4 regions of the Peribacillus sp. B2I2 genome follow, and region 2 is predicted to be linked to each of the others. Evidence: riboswitches for the same ligand, from Rfam matches in the RefSeq annotation. Region 2 holds a riboswitch; each other region holds the start of a gene.
The links. A riboswitch is a leader RNA that binds a small molecule or an ion and turns the genes downstream of it on or off. The one in region 2 is predicted to bind S-adenosylmethionine.
Positions count from the first base shown of each region.

Region 1 (4,031 bases), 2.7 Mb from region 2:
GTGCCATCGAGAACCAATCATATGTTGTAGCCGTTAACCGTTCAGGTTCGGATGTCAATAATATTCCTTGATTATTGATCCATGGGGGAATATCATTGGTGAATCCGGAGAAGCAAACGAACTCTTGACAGGCACCTTGGACTTCAATAAAGTTACGGAAGCACGGAACTTCGGCGCCTTGAACGGTATGGGCTTGGGCTCGCTGCCATTCAGGAAAACGGATGTCATAACAAATGAATCCAGCACATATTTTTTCATCAAGAGTAAATTAACCATCTTTTTCACCTGGCTGCAGGAAATGATGTTCATCCATTAACTGAAATAAGTGAAGCTTATCATATTGTTTAATGAGATTTCCATGCTTATTGATGATGATCATGTTGTTATAGATGCCCTTGCTTGCTTTTTTGGCAACGGAACCCCCAATTATGTGAAACTGGTGTTTCTTTGCCTGATCTTTTAAACATTCAATCGTTTTTTCTGCTTCTTCATCAGCAATCTCATTTAACCTGGTCAAGTCGTATCCTGTTGACCAAAGCTCTGGTAAAATAACGATATCGGGTTTTGACATTGCTGCTTTTCCCAACCATTGTTCTGCAACCTGAAAATTGATATCTGGTTGCCCGAAGGCAATATCCATTTGAATGCAGGCAATCTTCCACTTCATCGTTTAAAACCCCACATGTAAAAAATGCTTTACAAGACTATGATAAACATATATCATTTGTGACTAGAATTTCAAGAAATTTCAGAGAAGGTGTATAAATGTTGCAATTCGAAAAATCCAGACAACTTCAAAAACTGCCCAAGCAATTTTTTGCCTCTCTAGTCGCAAAAGTCAATGCGATTACGGCGCAGGGTCATGATGTCATTAATTTAGGCCAGGGAAATCCTGATCAACCGACGCCTGAACATATCGTGAAAAGTTTGCAGGTTGCCGCTGAAAAAACCATTAATCATAAATATTCGCCGTTTCGGGGACATCAATATTTAAAAGATGCTGCTGCCGTCTTTTATGAACGTGAATATGGTGTCAAGCTGGATCCGAATAGTGAAGTGGCGATTCTCTTCGGGGGAAAGGCAGGTCTTGTCGAACTGCCGCAGTGTTTATTGAATCCAGGTGATACGATCCTTGTTCCAGACCCCGGCTATCCGGATTATCTTTCCGGTGTCGTTTTAGCACAGGCAAAGACCGAACTGATGCCCTTGACAGAAGAAAATGATTTTCTTCCGAAATACAATGACATACATAAAGAAGTGCTAGATAAAGCCAAAATGATGTTTTTGAACTATCCGAATAATCCCACAGGTGCTTCTGCAACTGAAAGTTTCTTTGATGAAACCGTCTCCTTTGCAAAAGAGCATTCGATTTGCGTGGTCCACGATTTCGCTTATGGGGCGATAGGATTCGACGGAAAAAAACCGATAAGCTTTCTCCAGGCAGAAGGAGCGAAGGATGTAGGGATAGAAATTTACACACTATCGAAAACATTCAATATGGCAGGGTGGAGAGTCGGTTTTGCAGTGGGGAATAAAAGTGTCATAGAAGCTCTTGAACTATTGCAAGACCATCTTTATGTTAGTCTCTTTCCAGCGATACAGGAAGCAGCGGCAAGCGCGTTACTGGACTCGCAGAGCTGTGTAGAGGAGTTAGTGAAGATGTATGAGGGACGCAGGAATGTTTTCATTGAGGGATTGAGGGCAATCGGCTGGGATGTCAAAGCTCCTAAAGCATCATTCTTTGCCTGGCTCAAGGTACCAAAAGGTTTTACGTCCGAGAGTTTTGCAGACTATCTATTAACGCATGCCCACGTAGCTGTTGCCGCAGGGAATGGATTCGGTGAATTTGGCGAAGGTTACGTCAGGGTAGGGCTTCTGACTTCGGAAGAACGGCTTGAAGAGGCTGTGGAACGGATACGTACATTAAAATTATTTTAACGGAGGATTCAATTTATCCACGGTTAAATAGACAAAAACTTATTGACAAAGTATGGATTACGTGTCAGAATACAAAATAAATTCTTAATCTTTCGATACTTGAATGTAACTATATATCAGCGTTTTCTTATTTTGAGCAGGTGGAGGGACTAGCCCTATGAAGCCCAGCAACCGACCGTAATTCCATTGTAAAATGGGGCGGAATTCTTCGCCGGATTTTCTTGAAATCCACAAGGCACGGTGCTAATTCTTGCAGCCAATGGCTGGGAGATAAGAAGATGGCTTTTTAAAGCCTCTTCTTTATGAAGGGGCTTTTGCCATTTTGAGACCATTTCAGGTTAATGACTTCGAGAGTTTAACTAACGTGATATAGGAGTGATCAAATGAGCGAGATAGTCGCTACTTATTTAATTCATGACTTTAATGGAAATCATGAGAAAAAAGCAGAAAGCATTGCCTTAGGATTGACTGTGGGAACATGGACGGACCTGCCCCATTTGGTCCAGAAGCAACTGGAAAAACATAAGGGTCGTGTCGTATCGGTGACACCACTATCTGAAGAAGAGAGGGCAAACAGATATTTAAATCGTAAAGTGTACCGTTCACTAATTAAGATTGCCTATCCGGCAGGGAATTTCTCCAATGATTTACCTGCTATCCTCACGACGGTCTTCGGCAAACTTTCATTGGACGGAGAAATAAAACTTATCGACTTGGATTTTGTCGGTGAGATTCAAAAAGCTTTCCCAGGGCCGCAATTTGGCATTGCAGGCATAAGGGAAAAGATTGACGTATATAACCGGCCCCTGGTGATGAGCATCTTTAAAGGTGTATTAGGAAGGGACCTAGCCTTCCATAATGAGCAACTGAAGCGACAAGCATTAGGAGGTGTCGACCTAGTTAAAGATGATGAGATTCTCTTCGACCAGGAACAGACTCCATTTTTCGATAGAATAAAAACTGGAAAACGAATATTGAATGAAGTCTATGAGACCACTGGCCACCGAACTTTATACGCTGTCAATCTATCAGGGAAAACATTTGAATTATTGGATAAGGCAGAGCAAGCTGCTGAAGCAGGGGCGGATGCTTTATTGTTCAACGTTCATACATATGGTTTGGATGTATTACAGGCCTTGAGTGAGCATGATCGAATCAGGCTACCGATCATGGCGCACCCCGCTTTTAGCGGGGCATTGGCATCTTCATCATTTTATGGGATCGGCTATCCATTATTACTTGGTAAATTAGTAAGGTTATCAGGTGCGGATTTATCCTTATTCCCATCCCCTTATGGAAATGTCGCCCTTGAAAAAAAGGAGACATTGGCGATTGCTGAAGCCCTTACAAAAGATGAACCTTCGTGGAAAAAAGCCTTCCCTGTTCCTTCTGCAGGCATTCATCCGGGCATGGTTCCGGACCTAATCAAGGATTTTGGGCTGGATAGTGTGATTAATGCCGGAGGTGGAATTCACGGACACCCTGACGGGGCAGAGGGTGGGGCCAAGGCTTTCCGTTCTGCTGTCGAAGCCGTTCTTGCAGGAAAGGACCTATCTGAAGCGGCGGCTGAGGAAGAAACGCTAAAAAAAGCTCTTGTTTTATGGGGAGGCATGTAAGGAAAAATGAAACCGATCATCTTTTGTGATTTCGACGGAACGATCACCAACACAGATAATATCATTTCCATCATGAAAAAATTTGCGCCTCCGGAATGGGAAGAGTTGAAAGACGGTGTCCTTCAGCAAAAAATCAGTATATCTTCTGGCGTTGGGGATATGTTTTCGCTACTTGATAGTGGCTTGAAGGATGACATCATTCAATATGTATGTGAGTCGGCCGGCATTCGTCCAGGGTTTTATGAATTCGTTGAGTATACGAAACAAGCCAACATCCCTTTATATATTGTAAGCGGAGGCATGGATTTTTTCATTGCACCCCTTTTAAATGATATCTTGCCAACAAAGTCCGTTTATTGCAACCATGCATTTTTTGATAAGGAAAAAATTTATATTGAGTGGCCCCATGCCTGTGATGACCAATGTAAAAATGATTGTGGTTGCTGTAAGCCATCCATTATGAGGGAGATTGCGGGT
Region 1 covers NZ_JBGCCB010000001.1:3,183,072-3,187,102, reverse strand. Annotated here, with positions in the region: gene ABIE66_RS15690 (hypothetical protein) at 68-316, shown strand; gene ABIE66_RS15685 (nitrilase-related carbon-nitrogen hydrolase) at 269-667, opposite strand; gene ABIE66_RS15680 (pyridoxal phosphate-dependent aminotransferase) at 766-1,938, shown strand; SAM riboswitch class I at 2,063-2,215, shown strand; gene mtnW (2,3-diketo-5-methylthiopentyl-1-phosphate enolase) at 2,322-3,554, shown strand; gene ABIE66_RS15670 (2-hydroxy-3-keto-5-methylthiopentenyl-1-phosphate phosphatase) at 3,561-4,031, shown strand, end outside.
Region 1: linked by a shared signal. The riboswitch ahead of mtnW (2,3-diketo-5-methylthiopentyl-1-phosphate enolase) and the one ahead of ABIE66_RS02420 (sugar ABC transporter substrate-binding protein) in region 2 are both predicted to bind S-adenosylmethionine.

Region 2 (4,031 bases):
AAAAGTGACGGTTGCACTTTGGAAAAATTATAAATATACGGATTCTTATTTTGAATGGCTAAGAGTGATTAATAACTTGATAGATACCATCGAATTAAACCAAGGGGATGTATGGGATGAGCTTTCCGTCTATTACAGGGATGCATATGCAGGTCTATTAGAAGGAACGCACCTAATCAAAGATTTAAGCCCCGTCGTGCCAAGGTTGCTGGAAAACTGGCTGAAAATCGCAGATGGGGAGCTTTCGCTGTTTGCAGCGGCATCCGCGTTGTCCTGGAATGAAATCTTCCCGGATACGATTAATGCGCTTGTCATTCAGGATGCAGAAAGCCTGTTGGCAAAATCGCCTAAATTGGGAGGCGGACTGGAAGCGGGAGAGAAACTGTTCAATTCCATTATCCAATGGGCTGAAGAGAATGATTTAAGGGTTGGCAATAAGCTTAAATGGATGGTCGAAGGGCTTAAGGATACTAATAATTTCAATCTTCTTCTTGTGGGAAGTACAGGAAATGGCAAGACATCCTTCATTCAGTCAATTGTTGGCGAGAGCATTGCTGCCGAAGATCATTCATCCCTAGTCAGTGTCAAAGACGGGGATGATTTGGAAATCCTAGAGATTACAGATACAGATAGCAAAGTGGTCATGGAGCTGGCTGAATTGGATGAAACACGCCGTCAGCGAGGGACTATTGTCGATGTGACGATTATCAGTGACTACCTTAGAAATAATGGTCTGCGATTATTGGATACACCGGGGTTCAATGGGGAGAAAAGCGTGGAATCCGATTTCCAAGGCTATTTACATGGCAGTGATGGCCTGATGTTCGTTCTTGATGCCCGGGCGCCTTTCACCGGCAGTGAACGAGATCTATTATTGGAAATTCAAATGATGGCTCCGAAACTGCCTATCCATTTCTTATTGAATAAAATGGATACGATATATAGTGATCAAGTCGCAGTCCGGATGGAAGACGAAACATGGGATAAAGTGAATGCATATTTTCCGAATGCAAAAGTATTCGCTTTCTCCAAACTTTATGACAGCAAGCAGCAGTTGAAGGACCTTTCAGCATTCCTTCAATCGAATTATCAAGATGATAATTGGAAAGAAAGAAGATCTGAAAAAATCCTAGCGTTCATTCGTAAAACTTTATCTTATCTGTTAGAAAAACGGGCAGCCAATGAACGGAAATGCGAGCATTCCATCTCTTGGAATGAACAGATGGAGGTTAAACTGAATGGAGCGGTCAATCAACTGGCTGATTTGGAAAAAGAAAAAAGTGAAAATATCATAAGGTCTTATAGTTCGCTTAAGGATGAAGTGAAAAATCAGCTTTCTTCTAAAATTCCTGAATTGCTGAGGGATTGCTCTAAATCGTTAACGGAAAGCAGTGATTTCAGTCAGGTCCATGTACAGTTAAACCAGGAAATGAATGAGCGGATTCAAGCATTCATTTCTGACAAGATCATGCCTCAATATTACCGTTCTCTTCAAGATTGGATTGCCAGTTCCCAAATGGAGTTCTCACAAAGCCAGCAGTTTATGGATGAAATGAGTGCCGGGTTCAATGAATTATACAAAGAAGAACGGATCACGCTGGCAGGTGACTTTAGGGTATTGGATGACTGGCGCCGTGATGCCGACCGGATGACAAGCAGTATCCGCATCGAAAACGTTAATATCCTTTTGCGCAGAACTCCATCACAATTGCTGCTTAAAGGAGCAGGGAAGCTGTTTGGGGCGATACCGCAAAATAAAGCCAATATGTACAATCGTTATAAGAAATACCTGGAAAGTGAAGATTACCTAGATGTTGCCGAAATGATCACGGAACGTTTCCTTACCCAATTTGGATTGTTTGAAAAATCTTTGGATCGGGACATCTCACTTTTCTATCGCAGTTCCTTTGCGTTACTTCAAAAAACGATAGAGCAAACGCAGACAGAAATCAAAGACTACCAGGCTGCATTGGAGCATATGAAAGAAAATCCGGAAGTTTACCGTGACCCGATCACTTTGTTCGAAGTGAAATTACGTCAGTTGGAGAGACTTGAAAAAATCGAGAAAAAGCGTCTAGCCCAGCTGCAAAGAAAATGAAAAATAACGGGGAACATTTCAAATATTCGAAAAACTATTGACTTTACGACTATATCCCTATAAAGTGATAATTACGAAAAACGTAACACAATATATTCTCTTATCAAGAGTGGCGGAGGGACTGGCCCTAAGATGCCCAGCAACCGTTCCATTAGGAATTGGTGCTAAATCCTGCAAAACAGAAATGTTTTGACAGATAAGAGAGGGATAAGTCTGCAAAACAGCTGATTAAACCTCTCTATATTAATAGAGAGGTTTTTATTTTGGGACTTACACCAACTTAACTGATAAGACTAATAAGAAAATGTGGAGGGGAACAAGATGAGAAGGTCTATTAAAGGGATATTCATTTCAGCCATCGCTTCGGCTTTGCTTTTAACGGGTTGCTCTACAGGGCAGAGTTCCACAGAATCGAAGAAAGAAGAAAAAGTATCATTTGAAAATGTCCCGGAAATATTTGCTAATGGGGAAGGAGCCAAAATCAAAGTGATCCGTAAAATTGGCGGTGATGATCATACGGCCCAATACTTAGCAGGAGCGAAGGAAGAAGGAGAAGCACTGGGGTTTCAAGTGGATACATATACAGCCAATGGTGATACGGCTAAATTTCATGATGCGATCGCACAGGCTTTGCAGGAAGATTATGACGGCTATATCATCTCCCATGGTGATGATGCAGCAACAGTGAATGACGTTCAAAAGTTGGTTGATGCAGGCAAAAGCGTTGTTACATTCGATTCAATAAGCGATCTAACTAAAATAGAAGGCGTAACATTAACATCACAGGATGATGAAGCGTTGGCAACACTGGCTCTTGATAAACTGATAGAAGAAAAGAAAGGTGAAGCGGCAATTGCGTATCTTTGGGTGGATGGTTTCCCTCCAATGGTGAGAAGAAATGCTGTTTATCAGGAGAAATTAAAAGAAAACCCTGGAATTAAAGAAGTCGAAAGATTCGGAGTGGCGTCTGCAGATACTTCGGTTCAAACACAAAATGCTGTAGCCGCAATGCTGAATAAATATCCTAAAGGTAAATTGGATGCAATTTTCGCAACATGGGATGCCTTCGCTATCGGTGCCGCCCGGGCAATTAAAGAAGCGGGACGCGATGAAGTGAAGATATACGGAATAGATGTGTCGAATGCAGACCTTCAGGAAATTAAATCAGCTGGAAGCTCATGGTCCTACACGGCAGCAGTCGATCCCAAGTTGATCGGTGCAGTGAATATGAGGATATTGGCGAAAAAATTAGCGGGCGAAGAAACGCCGCAAACCTATGACTTAGAGGCTTCACTTATTTCACAAAAGGAAATCCAAGCTTCAAAAGAAGCGGTAAATATGGCAAATCTGTCTGGTATTGTCGAAGGATGGGGTGTATCAGCGGAATTTGAAGAAGATTGGATGAAAGTTTTGAAAGATCATTATAAAAAGTAAAAGGGGACACTCTCTTTCCAGTGAAGGGAGTGTCTGTTCAATAAGGGGGAATGGACATGGGCACGCAACTAGAAATGAAGAAAATCTCGATTGAATTTCCGGGGGTGAAGGCGCTTAGTGAAGTTGATTTTTCTGTACAATCAGGGAAAGCCCACGCATTGGTCGGTGCTAATGGAGCAGGGAAATCGACGTTAATGAAAGTTTTATCGGGAGCCCATGTTCATTATTCAGGTGACATATTCATTGATGGGGTGAAGCAGGATATCCGCTCACCAAAAGAGGCGCAGGAACAAGGCATTCAAATTGTTTATCAGGAAGTGGATACGGCCCTCATCCCTTATTTAACCGTTGGGGAAAATGTGATGTTGAATGATATGGTCCAAAACATGGGAAAAAAACAGATGGTCCAATGGAAAGAGCTGCACAATAAAGCTTCTCGTATTCTTGAAGAGATGAAAATTCGTGTCCCTTCGAACAAGCTGGTAAGAGATCTTACCTT
Region 2 covers NZ_JBGCCB010000001.1:484,157-488,187, forward strand. Annotated here, with positions in the region: gene ABIE66_RS02415 (GTPase domain-containing protein) at 1-2,098, shown strand, start outside; SAM riboswitch class I at 2,196-2,301, shown strand; gene ABIE66_RS02420 (sugar ABC transporter substrate-binding protein) at 2,420-3,532, shown strand; gene ABIE66_RS02425 (sugar ABC transporter ATP-binding protein) at 3,589-4,031, shown strand, end outside.

Region 3 (4,031 bases), 660 kb from region 2:
TAATGTCAGTGGTGTTGCATCTTGAAGATGCGTCCGGCCAATCTTCACGACATCCCAAAACTCTTTTTCTTTTGAATCGAATGTATCACGAAGTTCTTTGATGGCAGGAACCAACTTTTCAGCGACCTCCATAAAGGCTGCAATATGCATGGCGGTCGGGAAAGTATCATTGGAGCTTTGTGCCTTGTTTACATCATCATTCGGGTGAAGTGTTTCCGATTCACCATTTTCTTTTAACCATTCATTCCCTTTGTTAGCGACCACTTCATTCACGTTCATATTACTTTGCGTCCCGCTTCCCGTTTGCCAAACTACAAGCGGGAAATGTTCATCAAGCGTACCTTCAAGGATTTCGCCGCAAATCTTAACGATGGCATTCTTTTTAACTTCCGAAAGATCACCGAGATCATAGTTCACCTTTGCCGCAGCTTGTTTAACGTATGCAAATGCACGAACCAATTCAATCGGCATTTTTTCATTACCAATTTTGAAATTGTTACGGCTTCTCTCGGTCTGTGCTCCCCAATATTTATCGGCAGGAACTTTCACTTCACCCATCGTATCTCGTTCGATTCTGTAATCCATGTGTTCTCCTCCTATGTTTGCACTATTCATCGAAGACCTTAAGTATATGAAATGAATAATGTCGTATTATTCTCTCTCCTTACATTGTACAAACTTTATTATTTTAAAGCAAAAATATCCGGCCAAGCCTCCCCTTTTTCTGAAAAATTCAATTAATTCAACAGGATCATTCAGGATTATCCTTGACCACATGAAAATTCCGGATATTCTTTTTTAGACACGTAAAGTGTTGACACCGCTAGGCTCCAATAGACCTAGTCATGAACATCGAAGCAAAATCCATCAAACTTGTTCTTGACAGTATTTTGTATTTATAGTAAATTCAAAAGAAATTGAATAATCTAAACTCTTATCGAGAGAGGTATAGGGAATGGCCCGATGACACCTCAGCAACCTTCATTTGTTTCAAACCAATGAAAAGGTGCTAATTCCACAAGTTTGTGAACTTGGAAGATAAGAAGAATGACTCGTCCCTACTTAATCAAAGTCTTCTTCTTAAAGAAGACTTTTTTTATTTTATATAACTCAAAGGAGCAGTGAAAACTATGTACAAAACTGAAACATATCTTGCTCAATTAGGAAATCGCAGCGAAACGGCGACAGGAACAGTCAATCCGCCGGTATACTTTTCAACTGCTTTTCGCCACGAAGGAATCGGTCAATCGACTGGATTCGATTACACAAGGACAGGTAATCCTACACGCCAACTATTGGAACGATCCATCGCCGATCTGGAAAAAGGCGACCAAGGATATGCCTGCAGTTCAGGAATGGCAGCCATTTCTACTATACTGGCCTTATTTAAATCAGGTGATGCATGGATTGTCAGCGAAGATCTTTATGGGGGTACATATCGTCTGTTAGAACAAGGTTTTAAGAAATGGGGGTTGCAGTGTGACTATGTGAACACTTGTTGTTTGGAGGATATCGAAAAAGCCATCACTCCTCACACGAAAGCCATCTTCATTGAAACTCCCACTAACCCTCTTATGCAGCAAACGGATATTAGCGCCGTTGCCGCATTGGCCAAACGATTTGATTTATTGTTAATCGTTGATAATACTTTTTACACGCCTCTTATTCAACAACCCATCCTGCTTGGAGCGGATATTGTGATTCACAGTGCTACCAAGTATCTCGGTGGTCATAATGATGTGCTCGCCGGACTGATCGTGGCCAGCGGCGCGGAATTATGTGATGCACTTGCCTTCCATCATAATGGTACTGGTGCTGTCTTGAGCCCCTTTGATTCTTGGCTGTTGATGCGCGGAATGAAAACCCTGGCATTGCGGATGGATCGTCATGAAAAGAATGCAAAGGTACTTGTAGATTACTTGTCGGAACATGATTGTGTTACGGACGTATTGTATCCCGGTAGGGGCGGCATGATTTCCTTCCGCATCATTGAAGAAGCGGCGGTCAACCCATTTTTACAATCACTCTCATTAATTTCGTTTGCAGAAAGCCTTGGAGGGGTCGAAAGCTTCATCACCTATCCTGCTACACAAACACATGCCGATATACCGCTTGAAGTCAGAACGGCCAATGGGGTTTGTAATCGCCTGCTTCGCTTCTCCGTCGGCATTGAGGACAGCGACGATTTGATTCAGGATTTACAGCAAGCATTCGCACACGTAAAAAGGGAGGCACTACGATGACCGATCATGATTTTAGCTTTGAAACCAAATTACTCCATAATCAACATAAATTCGATTCGGCAACAGGCGGTGTGAGCGTCCCCATTCAGCACGCTTCCACTTTCCATCAATCCGATATCGATCAATTCGGTAAATATGATTACAGCAGAAGCGGGAACCCAACTCGCGAAGCGCTGGAAGATATCATTGCCGAACTTGAGGAAGGTACACACGGTTTTGCCTTTTCATCAGGAATGGCAGCCATTTCAACAGCTTTCCTACTGTTGTCTGCCGGAGACCATATCGTCATTTCCGAAGATGTGTATGGCGGAACGTTCAGGATGGTCACAAGTGTTTTGACACGTTTCAATATTGAGCATACTTTCGTTGACATGACGGACCTTGAAAGCGTCAAAGCGGCCATTAAGCCAAATACGAGTGCCATATACATCGAAACGCCTTCAAATCCATTACTTAAAGTGACCGATATTAAAGCCGTATGTGATATCGCAAAAACAGCCGGGGCCTTAAGTTTTGTTGATAATACATTCTTGACGCCAGCATTACAGAAACCACTGAATCTGGGCGCTGATGTTGTCCTTCATAGCGCGACGAAGTTTTTATCCGGACATAGTGATGTGGTAGCTGGACTTGCTGTAGTGAAAGATCCTGAATTGGCAGTAAGACTCGGTTCCCTCCAAAACTCCTTTGGAGCGGTTCTTGGTGTCCAGGACGCCTGGCTAGTAATGAGAGGTCTGAAGACCTTGTCCGTTAGAATGGAGCACTCCCAAAAAGGGGCAGAAAAGATTGCCGCCTACTTAAAGAAGCAGCCCTTGGTTAAAAAAGTGTATTATCCCGGCCTAGCAGATCATCCACAGCACGCCATCCAGGAAGGCCAGTCACTTGGAGCCGGGGCGGTCCTATCATTTGAATTGGAAAGCGAAGAAGTCTTCCGCTCTTTCGTGAACTCTGTCGAGCTTCCTGTTTTTGCCGTAAGCCTTGGAGCTGTCGAATCGATATTATCCTACCCGGCCAAAATGTCCCACGCTGCCATGCCTGCTGATGAAAGGGAAAAGCGGGGCATCACGAACAGCTTGCTTCGTCTCTCTGTCGGACTTGAAAATCCGGACGATTTAATCAAGGACTTCGATGCGGCCCTTGTAAATATTGCAAAAGGCGAAGCAATTGCTGCGAAATGAAAAAAGGATGGGTGCCCCATATTTATGGGCACCCTTTTTGTTTGCATCATTTTAATTCTTGTTAAACCCATCCATAAAAAAAGGCCAACGATTTCCCGACGGCCTTACTCTCATTTCTTCATATTATATTTATCCAGGAAGCGATCCACTCGTCCGCCTTTTTCAGCAAACTTCTGCTTTCCAGTATAAAAAGGGTGCGTATCTGAACTGATCTCCACTTTTAATAATGGATACGTTTGGCCGTCTTCCCATTCGATCGTTTCATTGGATGTTTTCGTGGAACCTGTCAAGAATTTATAACCGCTGTTGGTATCCATGAATACTACTTGTCGATAATCGGGATGAATTTCTTGTTTCACTATTATCACCTCATCGTTAGTATAGGTATATGTTAAGCGTAATGATTACTATTATCAAGCATTGTGCTTGAAGGTGCCAATAACGGCACCTTCATTAATAGTTTAATCTTGATTATCCTTACTTATTCAATTGTATTTCAACCGGCCATCCCTTTATGCGGCCCAGCCTGCAGCTCATACATTTGATAGTACTTCCCTTTTAGTTCCATTAATTCTTCATGTGTACCTTGCTCAGCAATCCGACCTTTATC
Region 3 covers NZ_JBGCCB010000001.1:1,142,094-1,146,124, reverse strand. Annotated here, with positions in the region: gene fumC (class II fumarate hydratase) at 1-585, opposite strand, end outside; SAM riboswitch class I at 932-1,045, shown strand; gene ABIE66_RS05770 (methionine biosynthesis PLP-dependent protein) at 1,131-2,243, shown strand; gene metC (cystathionine beta-lyase) at 2,240-3,421, shown strand; gene ABIE66_RS05760 (type B 50S ribosomal protein L31) at 3,532-3,780, opposite strand; gene ABIE66_RS05755 (ABC transporter ATP-binding protein) at 3,918-4,031, opposite strand, start outside.
Region 3: linked by a shared signal. The riboswitch ahead of ABIE66_RS05770 (methionine biosynthesis PLP-dependent protein) and the one ahead of ABIE66_RS02420 (sugar ABC transporter substrate-binding protein) in region 2 are both predicted to bind S-adenosylmethionine.

Region 4 (4,031 bases), 4.5 Mb from region 2:
GAGGTACCGGTTTATCCCCTTTGGTAGGCGGAATGGTAAAGAATAAAACGATCATGGCAATCAGGCCGAATAGGGCGATTCCGCCAAAGACAGATTTCCATCCGAATGCATCCGTCATGATTCTTCCAAGAGGTACCCCAATGATAAGGGAAGCTGTAAACCCCATGACCACTGTCGCGATAGAACTAGCTTGTTTGTCTGGCGGAGCAAGCTTAGCAGCAATATTCAAAGCGGTGACAACAACCAATCCTGCACCTAGAGCCATGATTATGCGTGCAAATAGAAACGGTCCAAAGCCTGGTAATAGGAAGGCAAGGAGATTGGCGACTACGAATAGTCCAAGTGAGTACAACATTAATTTTCGTCTATCTAAACTTGCTGTCAAAGCCATAAGAATGGGGGTACCGATTGCGTAGACAAGGGAGAAAATTGTAATGAGCTGTCCTGCGGCAGCAAGGGTCACTCCAAGAGAATCCGCAATCTTATCTAAAATCCCGGATATGATGAATTCGGATGTTCCTACTAAAAAACTGATAATCGCCAACATGTAAATTTTCCATGTATTAAGCAAATAGATTCACTCCTCATTAATGATTTATGGTTATATGAAAAGACATATTGGAATATGTTAATATGTATGAATAAAAAAATAAACATATCGTGAAATGTCGAATTGTTAAAAGGAAAATAAAACCTAACCCACTAAGGCAGGGATCAGGTTCATTTTCATACTTCTTCTTTCAAGAAATCAGTAATTTTTGAGATTGCATCTTCATCTCGTTTGTAATACGTAAACTTTCCTATCCGCTCCGTCTTGATCAATCCTGCTCTAAGAAGCATCGAGAGGTATTGAGAGGCCGTGGATTGGGTCATGTTTAATTTTTCTGTAATCTGACTTACACAAACGCCGGTTTCCTTCATATCTATTCCCTCATGAGGGGTGAAGTGGAGTTCAGGCGCCTTGAGCCATTTTAAGATTTGCAACCTGGATTCATTGGATAATGCTTTAAATATCTCGATTGTTTTCATACATTTCATTATATCGAGAATTATCGATATGTCAAATGATTAATAAAAAAATCATTCCCATACTTCTTTTGCTACATCAACGACGAACTTCAACTTTTCCCACTGCTGTTCTTCCGTTAGCCTGTTGCCGTGATGGGTGGAAGCGAAGCCGCATTGCGGGCTTAAGCATAATTGTTCGAAAGGAACGAAGCGCGAGGCTTCTTTAATACGTGCCTTAACAGCTTCCTTGTCTTCGATTTTTCCATTTTTTGAAGTGACGACCCCTAGAACGACACGCGCCCCGCCATTTGGAATGTATTCCAATGGTTCGAAATCCCCTGAGCGATCATCGTCATATTCCAAGAAGAATCCATCCACTTTTTCTTTTGCCAATAATGTTGGGGCAATACGGGCATAGCTTCCTTCAAATGCCCATGTCGACTGGTAGTTTCCACGACAAAGGTGGGTGGTGACTACCAGGTCTTCTGGTTTGCCTTCCAATGCGCCATTAATTACACGCAGTGCTAAATCAATTAATTGTTCCCTCGTATATTTTCCCTCTTTGAACTGGAAATCCGGAGCTGAAAGCCTGGCAATATATACATCATCCAATTGAAGATAACGCACTCCTGCATCATAAAAAGCTTTCAAAGCATGCTGATACGCTTTGACGATATCATTTGCATAGTCTTCGATATCAGGGTAGACGTCTTCACTTTGAACACCTACAGCAAATAATTGATTGGGACTGGGAATGGTTTGTTTGGCAACGGCACGTCCGTCCACAATTTTGTTCAATTCAATAAAATCACGAATGAAGGGATGTTCAGGATTGAATGAAACCTTTCCGGTATTGCGAACGTTATATCTCTCTGTTTCCACACCATCGAAAGTGAGTCCTTTTTCAGTAACATATCCCTCGATTCCATTTAAATGTTCAAGGAAGTCAAAGTGCCACCATGTCCGTCTGAATTCACCATCCGTCACAGCCTCTAATCCAACTTCAATCTGTTTATCGACAATCCGATTGATTTCTTCGGTTTCAACTTCACGAAGTCGTTCCGCTGAAATTGTACCATCCTTAAATTGCTTTCTGGCAATATGTAAACGTTCCGGTCTTAATAAACTCCCGACGTGGTCCGCCCTAAAAGGCGCTTTCGTTAATGTGATTGACATGTTGCATTCCTTCTTTCCTTTTATAAAATAAAAAACCTCTTCTTAAAAATAAGAAGAGGTGTTGGCAGCATAGCTATTTACTCTTCTTATCTTCAAGTTTTTACACTTCTGGAATTAGCACAGTACATGATTAGTCTGTTGCTGAGGCATCAAAGGGCCAGTCCCTCCACCTCTCTGGATAAGAGTTGTCTATTAAATTAATTATGACTATACAGGTAGTTTTTACAAAGGTCAAGGGTTGAAGGTGGAAGATTTAGAATATATCGATTATTAACTCGGGAAATGTTAACTGCATCCGTGAACCCGGCATATGTTATAACCGACGTTCCTTATGAACTGTGATATTGAAAGTTGGAGGGGAATACCAGGATGAATGCATTCGATCCATCCAATATATTTGGAAATGGCATACCGATAACGGTAACTGCAGCTATGATAGAGAGAATCATAAAGATGAAATCATCTGATCAGGATATTAAAGTCGAGATTACGCCAAAGCATATAGTGCTTTCCGGAACGACGGAAGTGAAAAAAATGATGTTTAAGAAAAACGTAGCTTTCAGGATTACATTAAAACCGGTTCACGTGGAAAAAAGAACGATCTCATTAGAATTAGTGGAAATGGAACCGATTGACAGGAGTTTCATCAACCAAAGGATATTTAACAGACCACCATTTTTTGAATTTGAAAATAGAATGATCAAAATGAATGTTGATGCTTGGAACATCGTTAGAAAAATCCCGGTCGGCACAATTAAATCATTTGAACTTGTCGATGGTGCATTGAAAATGAAACTTTCTTTATGATGGATCGTTTTTAGCCGCAATATATAAAGGGGATGACAGGTATGTTAGTGTAAGGATGGATAGGGTGGCGATTCATTAAAATGTGTTTGAAAAACCAAGCTCTTTAAAATATACTGAATTACTAAAAGTTTTAGTTTTTCCAGAGATAAGGGGGAAAATAATGAACCAGAAGATTTTGCCTGCTTCGGCAAGCATGAAGGATTTCGAAAGATTCTTAGAAAGTTCCTATGAAATAGGCGTGTTTCTTGATTTGCATATATCACAATTGAAAAATGTAAGTATGATGGCAAAGCAGCATAATAAGAAAATGATTTATCATGTCGATTTGATCCATGGCATAAGAAGTGATGAATATGCGACAGAATTCATTTGTCAGGAGTATAATCCATATGGGTTGATTTCGACTAAATCAAACGTTATTTTGAAAGCGAAGCAAAAGGGGGTCATTGCCATCCAGCGAATCTTTTTAATAGATTCGCATGCGCTGGAGAAAAGTTATAAGCTGGTGCAGAAAACCAAGCCGGATTATATCGAAGTTTTACCGGGCGCTATGCCGTGGATGATAAAAGAAGTGAAGGAACGACTACAAACACCCATTTTTGCAGGCGGTCTCATACGTACTTCTGATGAAGTCCTGAACGCCCTTGATGCTGGAGCGTCGGCAATCACCACTTCCAAAACTGAATTATGGGATATCGTCTAATAGGGTAGAACGAGGAATTTGAAAAAAAATACAGAAAAATAGATTAATTTTTCACAAAATAATTGACAGCGTTTTCACAACCTAGTATATTTTACATTACAAGTTAATATATGTGACGGAGACTAGGAGATTCACAACAGATCTATTCATAATTTTTTTATGAGGATAGTTCTGCTGTGAATCTCCTTTTATTTGTTTGCAAGGTTTTTAAATTATCAGGGGAGGGGTTTTATTCATGACTCCATTTTGGGGAGAAGTAGTAGGCACAATGATTTTAGTTTTATTCGGAGCAGGTATTGGAGCGGGTTCATCCTTAAAGGGATCTTATGCTAAAGAT
Region 4 covers NZ_JBGCCB010000001.1:4,993,001-4,997,031, reverse strand. Annotated here, with positions in the region: gene ABIE66_RS24910 (MFS transporter) at 1-547, opposite strand, end outside; gene ABIE66_RS24905 (ArsR/SmtB family transcription factor) at 727-1,029, opposite strand; gene ABIE66_RS24900 (5-methyltetrahydropteroyltriglutamate--homocysteine S-methyltransferase) at 1,081-2,184, opposite strand; SAM riboswitch class I at 2,268-2,369, opposite strand; gene ABIE66_RS24895 (hypothetical protein) at 2,554-2,991, shown strand; gene ABIE66_RS24890 (glycerol-3-phosphate responsive antiterminator) at 3,152-3,694, shown strand; gene ABIE66_RS24885 (MIP/aquaporin family protein) at 3,930-4,031, shown strand, end outside.
Region 4: linked by a shared signal. The riboswitch ahead of ABIE66_RS24900 (5-methyltetrahydropteroyltriglutamate--homocysteine S-methyltransferase) and the one ahead of ABIE66_RS02420 (sugar ABC transporter substrate-binding protein) in region 2 are both predicted to bind S-adenosylmethionine.